DNA from 2 places in the Leuconostoc sp. XM4 genome. Region 2 is predicted to be linked to the other one. Evidence: riboswitches for the same ligand, from Rfam matches in the RefSeq annotation. Region 2 holds a riboswitch; the other holds the start of a gene.

Region 1 (11,887 bases), 110 kb from region 2:
GCCTATGTAGCGACGGCTAAGCGTGACGTATATGGTCAAGTAGATATTGATATGATCGCAGGACCATCAGAAATCGGGATTTTAGCTGATGATTCAGCAAGTGCAAAGGATGTAGCAGCAGACTTACTCTCACAAGCAGAACACGACGTTAATGCACGCGCAATTTTGATCACTAATTCTGAAAAATTAGCAACAGCAGTTTCAAAGGAGGTCGAAGACCAACTTAAAGTCTTGCCTCGTGAAGCTATTGCGCGTCAAGCAATTGAAAACAATGGTTTCATATATTTGGTTGATACGATTGATTTAATGATTGATCTGATGAACGCTGTAGCACCTGAACACTTGGAAATACAATTAGAAAATGCGTATGATTATATTTCTAAAATTAAAAATGCTGGGTCAGTGTTCTTAGGGCAGTATGCTTCTGAACCACTTGGTGATTATTTAGCCGGTCCAAACCACATTTTGCCAACAGGTGGTACAGCACGATTTAGTTCACCGCTAGGTGTTTGGGATTTCCAAAAGCGCATTCAGTATTTACAATATTCTGCTGAAGCATTATTGGCTGATTCGGCTGACGTCACAGTATTAGCACGTGAAGAAGGATTAGAAGCGCACGCCCGAGCAATTGAAAGTCGAGAAAAATAATATGTCCAGAACTGCAACAATAAAGAGAGATACTTTTGAAACACAAATTGAATTGACTTTAGATCTTGACGAACAAACACCGATTAAAGTTGACACCGGCATTGGTTACATCGATCATATGTTAACTTTGTTTGCTAAACATGGCCGCTTTGGTTTACAAGTTGATGTGAAGGGTGACTTACAAGTTGATAGTCATCATACGACTGAAGATATTGGTATTGTGCTAGGAGAAGCATTTACCCAAGCTTTGGGTGATAAAGTTGGTATTGAACGTTACGGTGCCCAATTTGTCCCTATGGACGAAACACTAACCCGCGCAGTGATTGATTTATCAGGGCGTTCCTACCTAGTTTTGCATGCCGAACTTACTACACCAACATTGGGCACTTTTGAGACAGAGGTTGTCGAAGATTTTTGGCAAGGTTTTGCTGATCAAGCAAGAGCCAATGTTCATATTGAAGTCCTATATGGTCGAAATACACATCATAAAATTGAAAGTATGTTCAAAGCTGTTGGTCGTGCAATGCGCCAAGCAGTTACTATCAATCCGGAAATTAAAGGGGTTAATTCCACCAAGGGGCGAATTTAAAATATTAGATGATTTTGTGAAGTTAAATCGTATAATACAAAGGAGAAATATATGGCGATTATTATCGTAGACTATGGCGCGGGTAATATTAGAAATGTCATGAAAGCAATTGAATATACAGGATTAAATGCCAAAGTTTCTCAAGATCCTGCCGAGATTGCTGCCGCTGATGGTCTGGTAGTGCCAGGAGTTGGCGCTTTTGCCTCAGCAATGGATAAACTTCGAGAACGTAATTTGGTTGAACCAATAAAACAGTTTTCAAATAGCGGTAAACCATTGTTGGGTGTTTGCTTAGGGATGCAGTTACTTTTTGACTCATCAACTGAATTTGGTGAAACGACAGGTCTTGGGCTAATTCCTGGGCAAGTGGTTGAATTACCTAAACAAGAGAATTATAAAGTACCGCAAATGGGCTGGAATCAGAACAAAGTGAGCCAAATCAACCAAATCACTCGAACAATGAATGATAAATATACTTACTTTGTACATAGCTATTATGCGGTAACGGATTCAAAATATATTGCGGCAACTGTTAATTATGGAAAAGTTGATGTACCAAGTGTTGTGGTTAACAAAAATGTGATTGGTGCCCAATTTCATCCAGAAAAATCTGGACAAGATGGATTAGAGATTTGGCAAAACTTTAAGGAAATGGTAGAAAACGTATGATTTTTCCAGCAATTGATTTATTAAATGGTCAATCAGTTCGCCTTTATCAAGGGGATTATGAAAAAGAAACCACAATTAACCCAGATCCATTGAAACAGGCAAAACAAATTGAAAGCGCAGGTTTAAAGCATTTACACCTGGTTGATTTAGATGGTGCAAAGGAAGGAAAACCAGTTAATCTAAATGTTATTCAATCTTTACGAGAACAAACAAACTTGTTTATTGAACTTGGTGGCGGTATCCGGACTCTTGAACAGGTTAACCAATACTTAAATATAGGTATTAATCGTGTGATTATTGGATCAGCAGCTTTGACTCATCCGGAACTTGTGCGAACAGCGGTTGCAAAGTATGGCTCCGATAAAATTGTTGTTGGTGTTGACGGCCGTGATGAAAAAGTTGCCACACAAGGTTGGCTTGAAAATTCTGATACGAGTTTTGATGATATTGTTGAAGCTATGTTATCAGTAGGTGTTTCGAATTTTGTTGTCACCGATATCGCCAGAGATGGGACCCTATCAGGTCCTAACATTGAGCTATTATCACGTTTACAAAATAAATTTCCTAAAAGCAATATTATAGCTAGTGGGGGTATTGCCAATATTAAAAACGTTACAGATTTACAAGCAAGCGGTATTCACGATATTATTGTTGGCCGAGCACTTTATGATGGAGATGTGACACTAGCTCAATTAAAGGAGGTGGATGGATGACTTTAGCCAAACGAATTGTTCCAGCATTAGACATTAAGAATGGTAGAGTAGTTAAAGGGGTTAATTTTGTCAATTTACGTGAAGTAGGTGATCCCGTTGAATCAGCGAAAGCCTATCAGGCTGCTGGCGCTGATGAGCTAGTGTTTTTAGACATTACAGCAACTTTGGAAGAGCGGGATACCATCATGTCAGTCGTTGATGCTGTTTCCAGGGAAGTATTCATCCCCTTGACCGTTGGCGGTGGTATTCGAACGACAGAAGACATGGGTCGTTTAATTAAAGCGGGAGCTGATAAAATATTTGTTAACTCTGAAGCAGTAAAGAACCCAGCGCTAATTACGGACGGGGCTAAAATATTTGGCTCGCAAGCTATCGTCGGCGCAATTGATGCTAAATGGGATGAATCGGCTGGTATTTATCGGGTCTACGTTTCTGGCGGATCTAAGCCTACAAGTCTTGATGCTATTGAATGGGCCTCTGAATTAGTCGCTCGTGGGGCTGGCGAATTGCTAGTAACAAGTATGGATGCCGATGGAACAAAAAAAGGGTACGATATTCAACTCTATGATCAACTAGCAGATGCTGTGAATGTACCAGTAGTAGCCTCGGGTGGTGCTGGTTCAACACAAGATTTTGTTAATTTATTTGAGAAAACTAAAATTGACGCAGCACTAGCTGCTTCAGTATTTCATTTTGGTGAAATTAAAATACCAAATTTGAAACGAACACTGAAAGATGATGGTGTGGAGATACGCATATGATTGGAACTGAACCGGATTTCAACAAGCAAAGTCAAAATGGTTTGATCCCTGCTGTCATTGTCGACGCGGAAACAAAGGCATTTTTGATGCTAGGCTATATGAACAAAGAAAGTTATTCATTAACCAAAAGTACTGGGCAAACTTGGTTTTGGTCTCGTGAGCGACAAGAATTGTGGCATAAAGGGGAGACTTCGGGTAACATACAACAGGTCGTTAGCATGACATTAGATTGTGATTTAGATACTCTGCTAATTCATGTGAATCCTGCAGGGCCAGCCTGTCATACTAATGCTTACTCATGTTTTTTTAACACGATAAAAGGTGAAGGTTTAGCAGATGCTAATCAAGCAACCATTGCAAATAAATGGACTGATGGTTATTTTCCAAAAGAGTAAATACCACACTAAAAGGAGAAATGATGCCACAACAAACAATTGAAGAACTTTATGAACAAGCACTTGAGCGCAAACAAAATCCCCAAACAGGATCCTATACTGATTATCTATATCAAAAAGGATTAGATAAAATTCTAAAAAAAGTGGGAGAAGAAAGCACGGAAGTAATTCTCGGCGCCAAAAATAATAATGAAGAGCTAATTTATGAAACTTCAGATTTATTGTTTCATTTAATGGTCTTATTAGTTGAAAAGGGTGTCAGTTTAGATGATATTAAAGATGAATTAGGGTCACGCTTAGGAAAAAAATCATTATTGCATGAACGCGCTGATTGGCGAGGAGATAAGAAAAATGAAAAAGACAGTTAAAGCTTTAGCAGCTTATCAAGCAGAATTACCAGTAGAAACTGTAAAAGCAAAGTATGGATTGCAACATTTAGCCCGCTTATCAGCCAATGAATCTGTGTATGGTCCATCACCCAAAGTTGCTCAAGCTGTACGTGCTGTTTCCGATGATATTTTAGGTTATTATCCAGATGGACAAGCGACAGAACTACGTGAAGCGGTAGCTAAGTTAAATCATGTTGACCCACAACATTTGGTGTTTGGTGCTGGCGCAGATGAATTGATTGAGCTGTTGACTCGTGTTGTGTTGGAACCAGGATCAAATATTATTATTCCCAATCCGACATTTGGTGAATATGCGATGCATGCACAAATCGAACAGTCTACAACAAAAAAAATACCCGTTAATGTTGATAACGGGCATGTTGATTTTGATGCGATTTTAGATGCTATTGATGATAAAACTGCTATGGTATGGATAGCTAACCCCAACAATCCAACAGGGGTATTCGAAACAACCAGCTCCATTAAGCGCTTTTTGGACAAGCTGCCAGCAAATATTACGTTAGTAGTGGACGAAGCCTACTATGATTTTGTAGATGAACCTGATGCTACCGTGGCACCTTTGGTAGCTGAGTACACAAACTTGGTTGTGCTACGTACCTTATCAAAGGCATACGGTCTAGCTAATTTACGTGTTGGATATGGCATTATGCAAGATCCCCTTTATAGTGCGATGCAAGCAGTTCGTTTACCGTATAATTTATCAACCTATCAGATTGTTGGTGGCACGGCTGCTGTATTAGATCAAGAGTACTTGCAGAAAAATGTCCAACGTTTTCAAGTAGAGCGCCAAAAGTTCCAAGATTTTTTGACTAAAAATAAGTTTAAGTTTTATGAATCACAGGCTAATTTTATTTGGATAAAGGTTGGCGAAACGAAAAAAGTTGGTCAAAAATTATTAGAACAAGGTTTCCAAGTCAACGATCGACTTAATCCTGAGTGGATTCGTATTGCGTTAGGTACACCAGAAGACAATGCTGAATTAAAATTAGCTTTTTTGAAAGCTACAAACAAATAAATTCACGGATACACAAAAATGTTGCGTCATTAAATAACGACGCAACATTTTTGTGTTATTAAATTTCACTTCTTTACATCAATAGCCTTACAAAGTGTTTGCCTGATTTAATACATCTTTGAAGCGCCAGTCTTCTTGGTGGTAGGCTTGTTCCCAGAACTGCCATTCTAATTCACAACTTTTAAGAAAAAACTGTGTGGCCTGTTGGCGTTGTTGAGTTGTTGCATTTTCTGCCAAGCGATCTATCCATTCAAAGATTTTGTCAGATAGTGAAACTTCCGAATCATCATCTGTATTATCATAAAAATCAATCCAGCTTTTGAATGGGTTATCATTTGTGTTCGCTTTCTCCTGAACTTGTTTTTTTGCAATTTCATTATAGGTCCAAGGGCACGCCTGAAAAGCAGCTAGAATATTTAATAAGGAGCCGGTGTCAGCCGCACGATACATATGTGATTCGTATAGATATGCTTTAGGTGTTGGCGTGGCGTGTTGCAATGTTTCATATTCGACGCCGGCAACGTCACAAAAAACATGATGGGGATGAATTTCGCTATTTAAAATGAAATCAATTGAATCAGCAAAAAATTTCATTTCATTACGATCAGTTAATTTTGTAATGGCATTGGCATAAATTTTGATAAATTCACTAAGATATTGGAAATCTTGTTCAACGTAAAAAATCAAAGCTTCTCGGGGAACGTAACCGTCCGCAATGCCACGAACAAATGCGTGATCATGAATGGCTGTCATAATTGGTGCAGCTTGGGTGCGCAATTCTTCTGAAAACATAATTTCTCCTAAAATCTTTACATGTCCAACAAAAAAACTCTCTCTTGACTATAGGCAAAAAAGAGTATCTTTTGTAAAAAGAATACCACTTTCCTACGCTAGTATTGACTAGATCAGGTTCGAAGGGATTGATAAGTAATATCATCTCAGCCAAGAAGGCACCCCTAGTGGACAGCATATATTTTTTTTAATGAGATTAGCATAGCATTGAAAAATTAAAATTGCAAATGGTTTTATGGTGTAGCTAATGGGCTAGAAAATTTCTTTGCATTTAAAATTAGAATGGGTTATACTAATTCACGAAGTTAATATTTTATCTGGGGTACCGTAAGGTTGAGATAATACCCATTGAACCTGTCAGGTTAATACCTGCGAAGGAAGAATAAGTTAGATTAAGATGTCTTTTTGATGCCATCAATCACTAAATTCTTTTGTGGTTGGTGGCTTTTTGTATAGACACTTATACTATAAAAGGTATTTTATCGAAACATACAGCCTCGAAACAAGAGGAGAGATGTTTATGGAACAAGTAGAAACAGTAACAGCGGGATCAAAAGGGAAATGGTCTTTGCGAGAAGTCATTTTAATGGCGTTGATTGGTATCGCCTTTGGTGTGATTTATTTTATTATGGATCCAGTGTACACAGCACTTGATGCAGTCTTAGTTCCGCTTGGGTTACACCAATACACCATTGCAATCACTATTGGGCCATGGATGATGGCAGCCCCATTGGCTAGTTATTTATTGAAACGTGTTGGTGCGGGATTAATAGGTGAATTGCTTGGCGCCACTGGAGAAGCCTTGTTGGGCGGCTATTGGGGTGTTGCAACACTAATTTCTGGACTTATTCAAGGTATCGGATCAGAGCTTGGTTTTACTTTGACAGGATATAAAAGCTGGAAAATGGGTTTGATTTTGTCAACATTTACTGGAACATGCGTGACATTCATCTGGTCATTGTTCCACGATGGATATCTACAATTTGATTTTGGTATGCTAGTTGGGTTGTTTATTGTTCGCTGGATTTCAATTGCATTTTTTGCTGGTCTATTAGTTTACTGGATTGTCAACTTGCTAGAGAAGTCTAAATTATTAAAAACAAACCGATAAGGTCAATAAAAGTATGACGGAATTAAAGGCCAATCATTTAGATATTAAATTTGACGATGAAATTATCTTAGAAGATATTTCACTGGAGATTAGACCAGAACAATTTATATTATTAGTTGGTTCATCTGGATGTGGCAAATCAACTTTGATGACTGCCTTAGCTGGGTTATATCCTAAATATGGCGGCGAATTGTCACAGGAAGTGTCTTTGAACCATCAGTCAATTGCTCAAATCAAAGCGAACCATCGCGCTAAAAAAGTTGCCATGCTATTTCAGCATCCAGATCAACAATTTGCCATGGATCGCGTAGAAGATGAATTGATTTTTTCATTAGAAAATTTATCTTTAACTACCGAGGAAATTGATAAGAGAATTAATTCTGCTTTATCAGAGGTAGGAATTGAATCACTGCGACACCGAGAACTTTCATACTTGTCAGGTGGAGAATTGCAAAAGGTTGCTTTAGCTGAAACATTAGCGATGGGTGCAGAAATTATTTTATTGGATGAACCTTTTGCGGCCGTTGATCCAGAGCATCGACATGAGTTACAAGTATTGTTAAAAAAATTAGTTGATCAAGGACATGGTATTTTAGTTTCAGATCATGACACAAGTGGATACGAAAATCTGATAACAGATTTATATCGTATTGAAAATCGACATATAGCATGTGTTGATTCTACAGCTTGGTCTCCTTTTTTTAAACAAGATGTAAATGATAGTATTGTTACTAATGATGAATTTAATGAGTCTGTGTTTAGCATGGCACATGTGACGGTAAACAACGGTAAACAATCCATATTGAAGAATAGCAGTTTTGAGTGGGCAAAAGATAAAATCACATTAATTACTGGACCCAATGGTATTGGAAAATCAAGCTTACTGCTTACTTTTGCAAGATTACACGATTATGAGGGTTCGTTGTTGTATCAAAGGAAGCTACTCGATAAACTTCGTAAAAAAATATATGCTAGGAAAGTTGGTTTAGTTTTTCAAAATGCAGCTGACCAATTTTTAAACATTACCGTTTCTGAAGAAGTTGAGCAGGCTAGAGCCCATAGCCATCACGCTGATTATTGGACAACTGAGAAGGTTGACCAGTGCATGCAAAAGTTAAATTTAATAGGTCTTGAAAAGCATAGTGTTTACGAATTGTCAGGTGGCCAACAAAAAAAGCTACAAATACTGATTATGTTAATTATTGCACCCGATACCTTGCTGTTAGATGAGCCATTATCTGGATTGGATACGAATTCTATTCAACATGTCATGCAAATCATTAAACAGTCGTCAAATGACCTTGAACAAAGTATTATCATGATTTCACACCAAACACACGGCATTATTCAATATATTGATTATCATGTTCGCTTTGATCAAAATGGTTTGAAATATGAAAGTGTAGTTAATTCATGAATGAAACACAAAAATTACTATTAGTATTGCTTATTTCGATAGAAATTGCGTTCACAAAATCAGTTTATCTCAATCTGTTTTTAATTGTTGTTAGTATTTTGATTTTAATAGTGACTAAAAGCCATTTGAAAACTTTTGCTCGATTATTGATTGTATCAATTTTGCCGGCAGTCGGATCATTCACCTCATTTTATTTTTTTGGTACAGGAGACGAATCACAACGATTACATTTTGCACTAGTAATGACCACACGTGTAGGTGCTTATGTATTCATGGGTGCGGCATTTATGTCGACTATGGTTTTGTACGAATTATTACGTTCTCTTGAACAAAATGTCAAAATGTCCGCAACCTTTGTATATGGCATTCTGGGTGCATTGAGTTTTATTCCCAAAATTATAAATTCAGTTAAAACGATTCGGGCAGTGGGGCTGATGCGAGGTGAGGTCTTGAGTTTTTGGTCGCCTAAACTTTATTTTAAAGCCATTAGTCAAGCATTAATATGGTCAAATAATTTAGCGATGGCTATGACCTCTCATGGCTTTGAAGAAGGTGAAAGCCGTAGCTACCACCGATTATTTCCAACAAAAGTTTCTGGGTGGTTAATCATTGGCGTCGTTATGCTACTCATTCAGTACTGTTTATTTGTTATTAAGCTTTGGTAAACAAATGTGTTAGACTATGATTATGAAATTAAAACAAGCAGATTTACTTTTTGTAAAAAATGGACATAGCGATCTGGATGAGGGTATTGCAGAATCAACGGGAAATTTTGTTCATGTTGCGATATTAGCCGACGAAGAAAATGTCATTCATGCAACAGCTGCTTCAGGCGTTTGTTTACAATCGCTTCAGCTTTTTTTAGAGAAAAATAAAAGTGCTGATGTTTACCGCACAAATGTTAAAAATACGAAGCGAATTATTTTTAACGCTAAAACGCATTTGGGTAAACCCTATAACTTTTCTTTTCAGCCAGGTACGAACAGCTTCTATTGTTCACAGTTTGTAGTGACAGCCTTTGAAGACTTTGTCAAATTTAGTGAACAACCAATGTTTTTTGGAGACAGGCGAAAACAAATTTCTGACTTTTGGGCTGCTTACTATAAGGAACTAAACGAGCCGGTGCCAGTTAATGTTTTGGGAACAAATCCTAATGACATGTCTCACGATCCGCAGTTACATTATGTTGGAAAAATTGACTTATAATTTAAATTAGTAAATACTAAAAAGCCACAATATATAATGATATTGTGGCTTTTTTAAGTGTTTATAGGGGAACATATCAATCAAATTTTAGAGTTAATAGAACCAAGTGTCATAAATAGTGATTGGTTCGTGACGCTTTTGTTGCGTTGTCAGATACATCTCTTCTATTCGTTCGGCATCGGTGTTTGCAACATCTTTGCCTTCCAAATAATCGTCAATGACATCGTATCTAACACCCAGCGCAACTTCATCAGGCAACTGTGGGCGTTCATCCTCAAGATCTGCAGTAGGTACTTTGTCGTATAGATGCTTTGGGGCGTGTAATGCTTCGAGAAGCTGCCTTCCTTGTCGTTTATTTAGACGCCACAAAGGGTTAATGTCTGTGCCGCCGTCACCATACTTGGTGAAGAAACCAGCTACAGCTTCAGCTGCATGATCAGTTCCGATAACGGCACTATTATGCTCGCGAGCAACAGCATACTGGGCAATCATACGTACTTTTGGTTTAATTGAACCGCGACTCATGTCATCAACGGTTAATCCACCAAGACGCAGTGAACCTACCAGAGCATCGGTTGCATCTTTGATATTTGTTGTTACTGTTAAATCAGGTTTGATAAAATTGAGTGCATCTTGGGCATCGTTTTCATCTTGTTGTTCACCGTATGGCTGCCTAATCGCAACAAATTCGAACTTTTGATTCGTTTCTGCTCGTAGTTCAGCAATAGCAAGTTGGCCAATTTTACCAGCAAGTGTGGAGTCTTGACCACCACTTACTGCAATAGCTAAACCGGTGTAAGCACTGTGAGTGAGATATTGTTTCAGAAAATTCACAGAGCGCTTGATTTCAATGTTTGGGTCAATAACGGGCTGAACGTGCAGATCAGCAATTATTTTAGATTGTAAAGGTCTCATTTGGTCATCTCCTGTATATTGTTTCGAATGTCATGAATTAAATTCATTTTAGCATCATATAGCTTTTGAGATAAGTCAACAGGATAGGTTTCAGGATTCAGTATACGTTTGTATTCATCCCATAGATCGTTTAACGAATGTTTGGCGTAGCTTTTAATTGTAGTAATATCAGGCAAATCATAAATTAGGTCACCCTCAACAAAAATATCATGTAGCATCGGTTGTGCATCGAAATTTTTAATGTTCTTAGAAATAACAGGATGATTGGGATCAAACATGTGCAAAGTTTCCAATTGGCTAGGATTTTCATCATCGAAAGTCAAATAATCACCTTCAGATTTGCCATCTTTACTATCTGTTATTCGCCAAACTTGCTTTTTTCCAGGGGTTGAGATTTTTTCAACGTTGTTTGACAATTTAATTGTGTCATCGCCGTCGATACTAACCATCTTGTATACCGCACCTAAGGCAGGTTGATCATATGCTGTGATTAATTTTGTGCCAATTCCCCAGACATCAATTTTTGCACCCTGAATTTTAAGATTTAAAATGGTGTTTTCGTCTAAATCATTTGATGCATAAATTTTGGCATTCGTGAATCCTGCTTCATCTAACATGATACGAACTTTTTTAGAAAGGTATGCCATGTCACCTGAATCAATTCGAACCCCTTGAAAATTAATCTTATCTCCAAACTCACGGGCTACTTTGATAGCGTTTGGAACACCAGATTTTAGTGTGTCAAATGTATCTACTAGAAAAACAACATTTTTATGTGTTGCTGCGTAGGCATGAAAAGCATCATAATCGTTGTGGTAAGCTTGAACAAGCGCATGAGCATGTGTGCCAGAAATAGGAATATTGAATAGTTTTCCTGCACGAACATTAGATGTAGCATCAAAGCCACCAATAAAAGCAGCACGGGTACCCCAAAGCGCAGCGTCCAATTCCTGAGCACGCCGTGTACCAAACTCTAATAGGGGGTCACCATTTGTTACACTAGCAATACGAGCTGCTTTAGTAGCAATCAATGTCTGAAAGTTGATAATATTGAGCAGTAAGGTTTCCAATAATTGAGCATCGACCAGAGGTCCTTCAACTTGCAAAAGCGGTTCATTGTTGAACATCACTTCACCCTCATAAGCCGAACGTATTGTTGCAGTCAAATGCCAGTTTTTAAGGTACGTTAAAAATTCAGTGTCGTATAGGTCTAATGATTGTAAATAATCAATATCGTCATCAGTAA
Region 2 (11,887 bases):
GTCACGTGTTGACATTTCTTCTTGCTTACCATCGTGGATAAGCAAAACACGTGGGGCGCGGATATTTTCGTTGACTAAATCAACTTGTCGTGGTTGACGTGCTATTGTCAGGCACCTCCAAATTTATTTTGTGAATCAAGAAGAAAAGTGGGCCAAGAACTTAATCTTTACCCACTTCCACACTTGCAGTACTTTCGTACAACTGTATCTGCCAAGCAACATAGTCACTTGGCGAGAAGCGGGTGCTTCTACTTGTTCAACATCTATTAGTTTACTCTGTTTCCTCATTTTTGTCAACTACATTGTGGATAAGGCTAATACCAAAGTGACTGATGACCAGAATGGCAAACTGTACGCCAGCAAATAGTGTAACAAACGCCAGCATATGCATACTAGTTGATGACACGACCAACCTTGCCACGCGATGTGTTTGTGTGAAAACATCCCAAGAATTCAAACGTAAAAAACGGCCAAGATAAATACCAACACTGGCAATCAATGACAAGCCAAATATCAGAACCAATTGTAATAGTTCATGCCTTCTATGGAAATAATGCTTTAAAATCAGTTCGATACTTAACATCCCCAAAACAACGCCCATAAAGACCCCTGCTGCTAACACCGCGTAATTGAAGTATTGCATACGAACAGTGAGTCCGATACCAATATATTGCAGATGAATAAAATCGGTAATCATATACATCGTATTTGGATAAAATAATAGCCATAACAAGCTGAAAATAATTTGTATGGATCGGCGTTTACTAATATTTACAATAATGGCAAAATCTAATGGCAACAACGCCAAAAAAATGTTCCAATTCAGGAAAGTAAAATGCGTTGGTGTTAGTAAAACAAACCCAAAAAATAATAATACAATGACATGTATCGCTAAAACACTTGTTATGTCTTGTTTCTTCATATATACCCAACCTCTACAAACAATTTATAAACTATTTTATACGAAATTGTTAACTAACAATCACTTACTATTATTGTAACATGGACGACAATTGTCTTTTAGTTTGAAATTTCAACACAAGTCAAATTTTGTGTTGTACACTCAAATTAAATAGAAAAAGGAGAAAAAATGATTCAAAATAATAAACGAGTTATTGAAAGCAACATCGTATTTATTCATTCTGATTGGTAGTTGTTTTATCAAACAAACCCCAATACAACGCACTTTTAATCTCAATCAGAAAGGTGCAGTGCTATCCAACGGATACCTATCACTGCAAGTGTTACGCTATGTCTTCAAAAAAAATTACATTTAAAGATCTATTTTCATTCAAGTGGTACGTTCATCAGATGTCTGGCTGGACAAGGACCTCATACATTCTATTAATTTTTGGTTATCTCGTCATTACCTATAGCTCATTCTTTGCCGGTTCTCCCATTAATCATATGACATGGTGGACATTTGTCGCCGCAATCTTAGGATTTACAACAACATTGGCCATCACCAATGCACGGCCCTTAAATGGCGTTTTCGGTTTACTTTCTGCTTTAATTTATATCGCGATGGCACTCCAAGCCAATAACCCCGCCGATGCGGTATTACAAGCCGTATATATTGTATTACTTGATATTCCCGTTTTAATCATGCCTGGCTGGGCAATTGATGTTGAAAAGCGGATTCGGTTCATACACGAAACCGATGCTCGTGGTGAAAAGCATGGTAAATCTTTTTGGTACCCTGTGCTTATCGGCTCAGCAATCGTCGCTTTCATTGCAGCTTATCTATTTGAAACACAGGTTTTGCACACACCAAGACCAGTTGCTGATTCAGCTGTCTTGGCAACTGGCCTCGTTGGTGCCCTGTTAACAACTTTCCGTTTTTCAGAAGCTTTTGCCATGTGGCTTATTCAGGGCGTTGCTCAAGTACTATTATGGGGATTGACTGCTGTCCATGGCGATGCAAACTGGGTCTTATTTTTAACCTATATGCTATATGTCGGTAATGACTTGATCGGTGTCTTTCAATCTTCATGGTTCCACCATAAGGTATATACTCAAGAAATTATCCAATCCCATGTCAAGTAAATTTCCTTGACATTAATAAGCCGTAGCCCTTGACAAATATTTAAAACTTCGGTAAACTTGACTAGTTGATAAATTGAAACGAAAGGAGGTGCTCTTATGGCTACCCCATCAAACAAGAATTCAAAGTCTCACAAGCGTAATCGTCGCGGTCACATCGGCTTGAACGTTCCTAACATTGTTTTGGATCAAACAACGGGTGAATATCGCGTTTCACACCGCGTTTCACCTTCTGGTGTTTACAACGGCAAGCAAGTTATTGATAAAAAGTAACAATGACACTCGTTCATAATGAACGGGTTTTTTTGTTTAAAGGCAAAAACTAATTACCTATGATTAAAATAAAAGAAGCCGCGGTTGATTCCGTGCAGCGCGCTCGTGAAATGATATCACGTGGGGCCAATCGTATTGAATTAAATTCACGACTTGATTTAGGTGGCATTACACCTGATACTAAAAAAATTATTGATACATTAGCAATTGCTAATGAGTTACCTGTTGTTACCATGGTTCGCCCACGTGGTGGTGATTTTGAATATAGTAGTAGTGAAGTCGAACAAATGTTGGATACCATGCAAATAATTGCTGATGTTGGCGGTGAGATAGTCACTTTTGGTGCTGTCTCCGCCGATGAACTAGACTTTGATAGTATGTCTATTTTAATTGGTTGCGCTCATAAATTGCATTTACAAGTTGTCATGCATATGGCATTTGATCAAATCGCAAACCATAAACAACAAAATGCGATGAATTGGCTATCTGACCATGGTGTCAAGCGGATACTAACTCATGGTGGTCCACTGTCAGTACCAATCATGCAGTCACTGCCCCATTTGCAAACACTAGTCAACAGCGCCCCAGCAAATTTAACCATTTTACCTGGTGGCGGTGTAACAAAAATGAATGCTGAAGCCATAGCTAATATTCTAGGCGTTAATGAGGTCCATGGCACACAAATTGTTTAATTTTTAGCACGATACGATTTTAAAATCAAGGAGAGCTATGATGGATAACAAAAAAATAATTGTTGTTGGTGGGACAGGTTTTGTTGGTCAGGGTATCTTATCAGCTTTGAACAACAAGGACTTTGAATTGCATAGTTTATCACGGCACCAATTCAGTCCCACTGACGCAACTGACCAAGTCACTTACCACGCTGCTGATTTAAATAAGCCTGGAGAATGGCAAGATTTGCTCAGAGAAGCGGATTGGGTTGTCGATGCTGTAGGAATATTGCTACCCAACCCTTTCAAACATATTAATTACCAAAACAGTAGCGTTCAGCCCGCGCAAAGACTCTTGGATGTTCTTGCGACAACGCACCAAACTAAGTTTTTGTTTGTATCCGCCAATGCGACACCTTTCTTTTTAAATGCCTATTTGCGGGCCAAATTAACCGTAGAGCACTCGGCTAAAGCCCTATTAAACGACAGAGCTTATAATGTTTATCCTGGTATTGTCTATGATAAATCAAGAATTTATTCTTATATTCCCGCTATTATTCTTGTAACCCTGCAACGCATTCCTGGATTAAAATTTTTACAGCGTTATCGTCCTGTACGTCGCAAAACCTTTGCTATAGAAGTTGAAAATATTTTAAATGGCAAGGAAAGCGCCCTATTGAAACGAAATATAAAAATAAAATAACTGCTGAAAAAGCGTTCGACTAAATCATTTAGCCGAACGCTTTTTATTATCTATAACTTGATTTTTAATGAACATAGACCGTTACTACCGTAACAACACCGAAAATTACACCTGGTATATTAGCTAGAATAACAGGCCAATCCTTATAGGTCTTTAGCCAGCCATAAGTCACCCACAAAGTTGCATTGACCGTGGCACACAATGGTTGAAGTACCGATACAGGATTTCCGGATAGATTAGCTGTAATCTGTGGAATATAAGAAATATACATCAAACAACAAAATACTACCGCTACCTTACTTAACAGTTTCAGAAATCTAATTCTCTCTTGACTAACTTCTTTTCTTGACTCTTTCGGGACGTAATTGTCGTAATTCATTGGGTTCCTTTCATATGTAAATACAATGTTTTCATTATAACATTATGTGATTTTTATGTAAAATACGCCACAAATATTGCTTTTTATTTTAGGATGAATGCTATGTTCGTCACATTCAAAAATTTAATTTAAAATGATTCTTGATTTTTGAATTCAGAACGTTGTATAATAAAAACAGATTAGAATTGTTCTAACAAAGAAAAGGAGAAATTATGACTACAAATTTTATTGATTCAGAAATAACAGATTTCAAAGTGAATGCATATCACGATGGTGATTTCACAGAAGTAACTAAGCAAGATACCTTAGGTAAATGGGGTGTTTATTTCTTCTACCCTGCCGACTTCTCATTTGTTTGCCCTACTGAATTGGGTGACTTAGCTGATCACTACGCTGACTTCCAAAATATTAATGCTGAAATTTATTCTGTATCTGAAGACAGCGAGTTTGTTCACAAGGCTTGGGCAGAAGCTACGGATACAATTGCTAAAGTAAAGTATCCTATGTTGGCTGATCCAGCTGGTAAATTGGCTCGTTTCTTTAATGTTTTAGACGAAGATGCAGGCTTGGCTTTCCGTGCAACTTTCATTGTTGATCCTGAAGGAAAAATTCAGTCATATACCATCAACAACATGGGTATTGGCCGCAATGCTGAAGAAATCTTACGTACACTTGAAGCTGCACAATTCGTTGCTGAACATGGGGACCGTGTCTGCCCTGCCAATTGGCACCCTGGTGAAGACACAATTGCTCCGAGCTTAGACTTAGTTGGTAAAATTTAGAGGTTACGCAATGACTGAACCACACATTTATGACACAATTATTATAGGTGGCGGACCTGCTGGTTTATCAGCCGGTATTTACGCTGGCCGTTCAACAATGGATACCTTAATTATTGAGGGTGACCAAATTGGTGGGCAAGTCACAACAACCTCAACTGTTGCAAATTATCCTGCTGTTGAAACAATTGATGGTACAGCATTAGTCAATAGAATGCAGCAACAGGCAAAAAGTTTTGGTGTTCAATTCGTTTTTGATACCGTGACTAATTACAATTTTAGTGATGAGGTCATAAAAACAGTTACTGGTAAAAAAGATACTTACCATGCACGTAGCATCATCATTGCTACAGGTTCTGAACCTCATCAAGTTGGTTTCCAAGGTGAGCAAGATTTTCGAGGCCGTGGTGTGGCCTATTGCTCAACTTGTGATGGTGAATTATTTAGTGGATTAGAAGTATTCGTCATCGGTGGTGGCTATGCTGCTGCTGAAGAAGCTGATTACCTCACAAGATTTGCACGTCATGTCACCATTGTGATGCGATCTAATGACTTTACTTGCCCGCCACTAACTGCTGATCGTGCACGCCTCAACCCCAATATCACCATTTGGCCAAACACAGAAATTCAAACGGTGGCTGGTCAAAACTACTTAACTGATGCAACCTTTATTAACAACAAAACAAATGAGCAAACTACTTACCATGTTGCTGATGGTGATAATACATTTGGTATTTTTGTTTACGTAGGCACAGATCCGCAAACAAAAATGTTCCAACATGATATTACGTTGGATGAGCACAAATATATTGTGACTGATTCCCAGGGTCAAACGAATATTCCGGGGGTGTTTGCTGCTGGGGATGTCATTTCTAAGCCACTTAGACAAATCGTCACGGCGGCTTCTGATGGTGCCAATGCCGCTACTAGTGCAGAGCTATTTGTGTCAGAACAAAAGCACAGGCTTAATATTCCGGTTAACCGTTCCGCAGTGTCCACTCCAAAAACTGACGTTACTAAAGGACCTACAAGTACTATTGATGCAACTGATCATTCTGCCCTTCCTACTCACACTGGACAGTGGTTCGCAAAAGAAATTATACAAGCCTTACAACCTATTTTTGATAAACTTACGCAAGATGTTACCCTGCATCAATTGACAGACGACTCATCAAAAAGTCATGAACTTTCCTCATTTTTGGAAGAGTTTAGCCAACTAAGTAGCCATCTGAAATTTAAAATGGAACCTACTAGTACTGAACTAGAAAGCAAATATCATGTTCACCACATGCCAAACTTTAGATTGCTTACTGACAATGATGAAGATACTGGAATTCAATTTAGTGGTATTCCTACCGGACATGAGTTAAATTCTCTAGTTCTAGCGCTCTATAATATTGCTGGGCCAGGTCAAACAATTGATACAGAGCTTGTCCAACGTATACAGCGTTTACCAAAAACAGATCTGAATATTGGTGTGTCATTAACTTGTCATTTTTGTCCAGATGTTGTGGCTGCTTGCCAACACATTGCCGCAATTAATGATAATGTAACTGCCGAAATGATTGACTTGCAATTATTCCCTGAACTACGCGAGTCACATCATATCATGAGTGTACCCGCAATGATTATTAATAATAGCGATAATGTTATTTTTGGTAGCCAATCACTGGAAGAAATCGTTTCCGCCATTGAGACAAGCAGCCCCTTGCCTGTCCATTGATTTAAATAAAAAACAAACTACTCTAGGTTAAGTAGTTTGTTTTTTTATGCATACGAATATTAGAAGTGAGCCAACTCCGCTATTATTACGTGATACAATTAAAGAATGATAAATTAAACAAATAAAACGTTTGTAACTATGATATAAATATTTTCTCGGCTGCAACAAATGATAAAAGGAAGTACACAGAATGCCCTTAGATGGACTATTTACGCACGCGATTGTGCATGAACTAAATGATTTAATTACAGGTGGCCGCATCACCAAGGTGCACCAACCTTACCCAAATGAAATTGTACTCGTGGTCCGTAATAATGGGCAGAATTATCCGCTCCTACTGAGTGCTCATCCCAGCTACGCACGTGCCCAAATCACACGTATTCCCTACGAAAACCCGCAAACTGCACCCAACTTCGTAATGTTTTTACGACGCTATTTAGAAGGCGCTAAATTACAAAAAATTGAGCAAGTTGAAAATGATCGTATCATTAATTTTTACGTTAATGCACGTAATGAATTAGGGGACATACAAGAAATCCGCTTAACCTTAGAGATGATGGGACGCCACTCAAACCTATTTTTAGTTCGTGAAAGTGATGCCCGTATCCTGGAACTAATTAAACATGTTCCTGCCGACCAAAATCGTGTCCGTTCTTTGATTCCTGGTGCAACTTATGTTTTGCCGCCTGCCCAGAATTTGAAGAATCCGTTTACTGCAGGGCTAGATGGTTTAGCTCAAATGATCCTAGATACACCTCTCGAAGAATGGCCTAAATACATTCAAAAAACGTATCAGGGATTCGGAAGAGAATCCGCGGAAGCATTGGCTCGAGCAATTAATCAGGCAGGTGATCAATTAGCGCATGCGCGTGAATGGTTGGCTCATTTTGACCATCTCGCCCCCACACTTTTCACTTCAAAAGATGGTTCTCTTAGCTACTCTGCCTTTGACTGGTTGCAAGACAGCGTGTCACAAGAAGAATTTCCAACGTTAGGCACCATGCTTGACGCCTATTACATCGGAAAAGCTGAAAGAGAACGTGTCAACCAACAAGCCGGTACCCTCGTTCGGGTTGTTAAAAACGAATTGAAAAAAAATACGGCTAAGCGAAAAAAATTATTAAAAACACTTGAAGACGCTGAAAATGCTGATGAGTTAAAAGTCAAAGGCGATTTGTTAATTACCTACCCTCACCTCGTTCAAAAAGGAATGAAAAGCGTATCTATTGAAAATTATTATGATAATAATAATTTACTAGAAATCCCCTTAGATCCTAAACTAAACGGTCTGAAAAACGCTGAAAAATATTTCAACAGATACCGTAAATTACGTACGGCCGTAGATTTTGTTAATGAGCAAATTGCGTTGACCGACGCAGAAATTGATTATTTTAATAATATTGTCGCACAATTAGATGTTGCATCTCCAAAGGACGTAGAAGATATCCGCCTCGAATTAACCGCTGAGGGATACATTCGAGCCAATAAGAAAAATAAACAAAAACCAAAGGTATCAAAACCTGATAAATTCGAAAGTTCCGATGGTACGTTGATTGAAGTTGGTAAAAACAACTTGCAAAACGAACGACTTTCATTAAAACAAGCTGATCGTCGAGATATTTGGTTACACGTCCAAAAAATACCAGGATCACACGTTATTATTCATGATTCTAATCCTTCAGATACAACGCTTATTGAGGCCGCAAAGCTCGCTGCTTACTTCAGCAAGGCGCGTGAATCTGCCAATGTCCCCGTCGATTATTTACCTGCCGGAAAACTGCGCAAACCAAATGGTTCAAAGCCAGGTTTTGTTATTTTTGAAGGACAGCAAACACTATATGTTACGCCCGATGCTAGTTTAGTTTCAAAACTGAAAATAAAATAATAAAAAGACCAAAACAAATGCTTTGGTCTTTTTTTGTTCCTCGAAAAATCTACTTTTTTATAGCTTGGTATAAAATAAATGGTGCTTGTGTTTTTTCATTTAACCAACTCTTATAGTGATACTCTTGTTCTATTTGTTGGATTTGTTCTGCTGAAAAATCTTCTAACTTTGGATACCGAACTGTAATTTCACTAAATCCTGCTCGCTTTAAATTCTTTTCATACATACGATTTGGCCAGTTAAAATCATGCAAAATAAGTTTTTCTTGCGAGTCCAGATTCAACTTTTCAACACGTTCTTCACCATAACTATAAGATTTCCCCGGTTCACCATTTTGAAAAGTTGAAAATGGTACACCCGTGGTATTTGGATTAGTATCTAAAATGATGAAGTGACTGTTTGGTCGCAATGTTCGATAAATTTCCCTCATAATCTTTAAAATTCGTTGTTCAGACTGATTGTTAATAAAAACATAGCACGCAATCGCACCATCTACTGAATTATCAGAGATAAAATCTAAATTATCTTTTTTAACAATTTTATAATCAATTTGCTGATGCTTACGCTCTCTTTTCGCAATTTCAATCATTTTAGCAGACTCGTCAACCGCAACTATATCGGCTGATAGTTGGTTTGCTAAACGCAGCGAAACTTTTCCAGGGCCACATCCATAGTCTAATATTTTCTTTGCTTGAGTCGATTTCAAAATCGACAAAACAAAATTATATCCCAAAACCTGTTCTAATACGTCATTATAGTCGTTAAACTGATTAGCCACGACTTCATCCTTAAATAAATTTTCTGTCATTGGACACCATCCCCCTACTCATTTTCGTTGGCCATCTATTCAGCAAAAGATGTTGATATACTGGCAAAAGATGGTCAAATAACACCTGGTCTACTTCCTCGTGATAATAAATCATTTGGTAAATACTAAATAAGGCCAATATTTGTTGCCAATACGACGATAACTCAGTCTGTTGAATGTCCACCCAATTCATTGTTAGTTCTTTTTTTCTTAATTTTTCTTCATAATGCATTAGCTCATGTACCATCGCCCAATTATTTCCTTGCGGCATTTTAGGAGAGATAAATGTTTGATCATTTGATTCATTGAGCACATGCGTCACCCACTGATTATCAGGTTCATAAATATGCATTGTGCCCACGCTATGGTAATATTTTCCAACTTTAAGATTCAACTCTCGTGCCATAAATTCTTGGATAAAGGTGAATGAAAAAATATCACTTACTATGCCTCGAAACGCATCATTTGCTCGCATGTAAGCCACCATATTAAGTTGGTTATTTCTAATTAAGAACTGCAATCCCAATGTGCAAGATACATCTAAATTTTGATTAATTGTTAATTCGTGCGCATCAAATATTTGGATTACCGCTCGTTTCGAATCAGCATCATTTAGCAGTTCTTGTTTAACGTTCTGCCATTGATTTAGGTTTTGTTCCCCAAAATGAAACAGCTTTTTGCCGTATGCCGTACCGGTTAGTATTTGCCCGTCCATTGAATAATCAGGCATTCGTTTATTGTAATAGCTGATGTAAGACAAGCTATTGTTTCCTGTTAGATACCACAATGCCTCCGCAAAATTAAAGATAATATTTGTTTTTCTCGTTTGGCTATATACAATTCTCTGTACGGGATTTTCAATTTTAAAATTAACACCTAATTTTTCCCGACTACTAAATCCTCTGGGCTCATTGAAAAATTCTGCATGATGATATATTTCATTTAGTTCGGCTATATAGGCATCATCAAAGGTTTCATATGTTGTCATTTAACTCAACTCCCTCATTCAACGCTACTTTGACAATACTTTATTGTGTTGTAGATAATTGTCTATCACATTACTTATTTGTGAAAGGCAACTATTCATATTTTCGTAATAGATATACTCTACGTCCCCAATTACACCAAGACCACGTATCAAATATGCATAGTCAACATCATTCTTTAAAAGCAAAATAATCTTTTTATGAAATGCTGACGCCCAGCCAATTTCAATATGGGTACCTGGTGATGCTGGGCTACCCGGAAAAGCCATTAAAACATCACAATTTTTTATGGAATTAAAATCAGCATCTGTACATTGAGTAGGGGTCATCATTTCTAATCCCCAATTCTCTCGTTTGTGCGCATTATCCACAAACATTCCTTTATCTTCTAACACTTGCATTACTTGCTGCAGTGCCTGTGTAGTTTCCGTATTGACTCGATTGTTTTGATTCAAAAGTTGTTTGAAAGGTGCCGCCAAAAAAACACGTTGATTCACAAAATTGCCTCCTAAATTTTCAACACATAGAAAAAGAGCGTTTGCAATAATAACAGTTATATTGCAAACGCTCTTAGATATAGTATGGCTGTTTATATGATTGCAAAAAAATCATATATTCATACTTTCCTACGCTGCTTGCTACAGATCAGGTTCAAAGGGTTCAAAGATTATCTCTTCTCTCTCAGCTTTTTTAAAAGCACCCCTAGTATGTTAATTAATCGACTAATAACAAAATCGAGTGTAACACACTTGTTCAGAAGTATGCAAACAAATTATTTTATCAAATAGTAATGTTAAGACGCTAATTCCCGTTATGACGCGATTATAACCATAAAAGTCAATACCAATACATTAATTGGGTCGTACCAATTAATGTATTGGTATTGACTTTTCAAAAAACAACCTTTACGATGAATATGTAAAAACACGGCTTGATAATGAATTGGTGTTCGCCAGGTTCAGATTAATTATCAATTTATTTCTGAACTTTTCACTATACTTTGCAAAGTTAATTTTATATCTTGCAATATTTTTTACGCAATCGTAGCATGCACTTTGTGTATGCATTGTCACAAATTGGAGGAAGTATCAAATGAATATCGATTCAACAGATTACCTGAACAATTTAGATGCCTACTGGCGAGCTACCAATTATTTGTCAGTTGGACAACTCTATTTGTTAGATAACCCATTGCTTAAGGAAAAGTTAACGGCAGAACAAGTTAAAATTCACCCAATCGGGCACTGGGGCACGATTCCTAGTCAAAACTTTATTTATGCCCATTTAAATCGTGCTATTAATAAATTTAATTTGAATATGTTTTACATTGAGGGGCCTGGCCATGGCGGACAAGTAATGATTTCAAATGCTTATCTTGATGGTAGTTATACCGAAGCATTTCCAGAAATCACACAGGATGAAGCGGGTATGCAGAAAATGTTTAAGCGTTTCTCTTTCCCCGGTGGCGTTGCTTCACATGCTGATCCTAAAGTACCTGGATCGATTCATGAAGGTGGTGCTTTAGGCTATTCTATCTTGCACGGTGCTGGTGCTGTATTGGATAATCCAGACCTCATTGCTGCGGTTGTTGTTGGCGATGGTGAAGCAGAAACAGCACCCCTAGCCACTTCATGGCA

The links. Region 2 has a riboswitch for thiamine pyrophosphate ahead of RHP64_RS07265 (nucleoside 2-deoxyribosyltransferase). Riboswitches for the same ligand answer to the same signal wherever they lie in the genome.
Region 1: it holds a riboswitch for thiamine pyrophosphate, as region 2 does, so the genes downstream of both, tenA (thiaminase II) here and RHP64_RS07265 (nucleoside 2-deoxyribosyltransferase) in region 2, are expected to answer to the same signal.

Annotation. Positions count from the first base shown of each region.
Region 1 covers NZ_CP134507.1:1,535,112-1,546,998, reverse strand. The annotation lists gene hisD (histidinol dehydrogenase) at 1-648, shown strand, start outside; gene hisB (imidazoleglycerol-phosphate dehydratase HisB) at 650-1,237, shown strand; gene hisH (imidazole glycerol phosphate synthase subunit HisH) at 1,289-1,906, shown strand; gene hisA (1-(5-phosphoribosyl)-5-[(5-phosphoribosylamino)methylideneamino]imidazole-4-carboxamide isomerase) at 1,903-2,619, shown strand; gene hisF (imidazole glycerol phosphate synthase subunit HisF) at 2,616-3,380, shown strand; gene hisI (phosphoribosyl-AMP cyclohydrolase) at 3,377-3,775, shown strand; gene hisE (phosphoribosyl-ATP diphosphatase) at 3,799-4,143, shown strand; gene hisC (histidinol-phosphate transaminase) at 4,127-5,200, shown strand; gene tenA (thiaminase II) at 5,288-5,992, opposite strand; TPP riboswitch at 6,066-6,168, opposite strand; TPP riboswitch at 6,301-6,390, shown strand; gene RHP64_RS07735 (ECF transporter S component) at 6,513-7,103, shown strand; gene RHP64_RS07730 (ATP-binding cassette domain-containing protein) at 7,117-8,520, shown strand; gene RHP64_RS07725 (energy-coupling factor transporter transmembrane component T family protein) at 8,517-9,185, shown strand; gene RHP64_RS07720 (YiiX/YebB-like N1pC/P60 family cysteine hydrolase) at 9,202-9,726, shown strand; gene nadE (ammonia-dependent NAD(+) synthetase) at 9,820-10,641, opposite strand; gene RHP64_RS07710 (nicotinate phosphoribosyltransferase) at 10,638-11,887, opposite strand, start outside.
Region 2 covers NZ_CP134507.1:1,423,614-1,435,500, forward strand. The annotation lists gene infC (translation initiation factor IF-3) at 1-123, opposite strand, end outside; gene RHP64_RS07210 (DUF1361 domain-containing protein) at 272-922, opposite strand; gene pnuC (nicotinamide riboside transporter PnuC) at 1,252-2,046, shown strand; gene rpmF (50S ribosomal protein L32) at 2,143-2,316, shown strand; gene RHP64_RS07225 (copper homeostasis protein CutC) at 2,376-3,008, shown strand; gene RHP64_RS07230 (NAD-dependent epimerase/dehydratase family protein) at 3,049-3,690, shown strand; gene RHP64_RS07235 (SemiSWEET family transporter) at 3,755-4,069, opposite strand; gene ahpC (alkyl hydroperoxide reductase subunit C) at 4,282-4,851, shown strand; gene RHP64_RS07245 (FAD-dependent oxidoreductase) at 4,862-6,571, shown strand; gene RHP64_RS07250 (NFACT RNA binding domain-containing protein) at 6,762-8,456, shown strand; gene RHP64_RS07255 (class I SAM-dependent methyltransferase) at 8,506-9,264, opposite strand; gene RHP64_RS07260 (thymidylate synthase) at 9,245-10,252, opposite strand; gene RHP64_RS07265 (nucleoside 2-deoxyribosyltransferase) at 10,277-10,747, opposite strand; TPP riboswitch at 10,857-10,964, opposite strand; gene RHP64_RS07270 (phosphoketolase family protein) at 11,343-11,887, shown strand, end outside.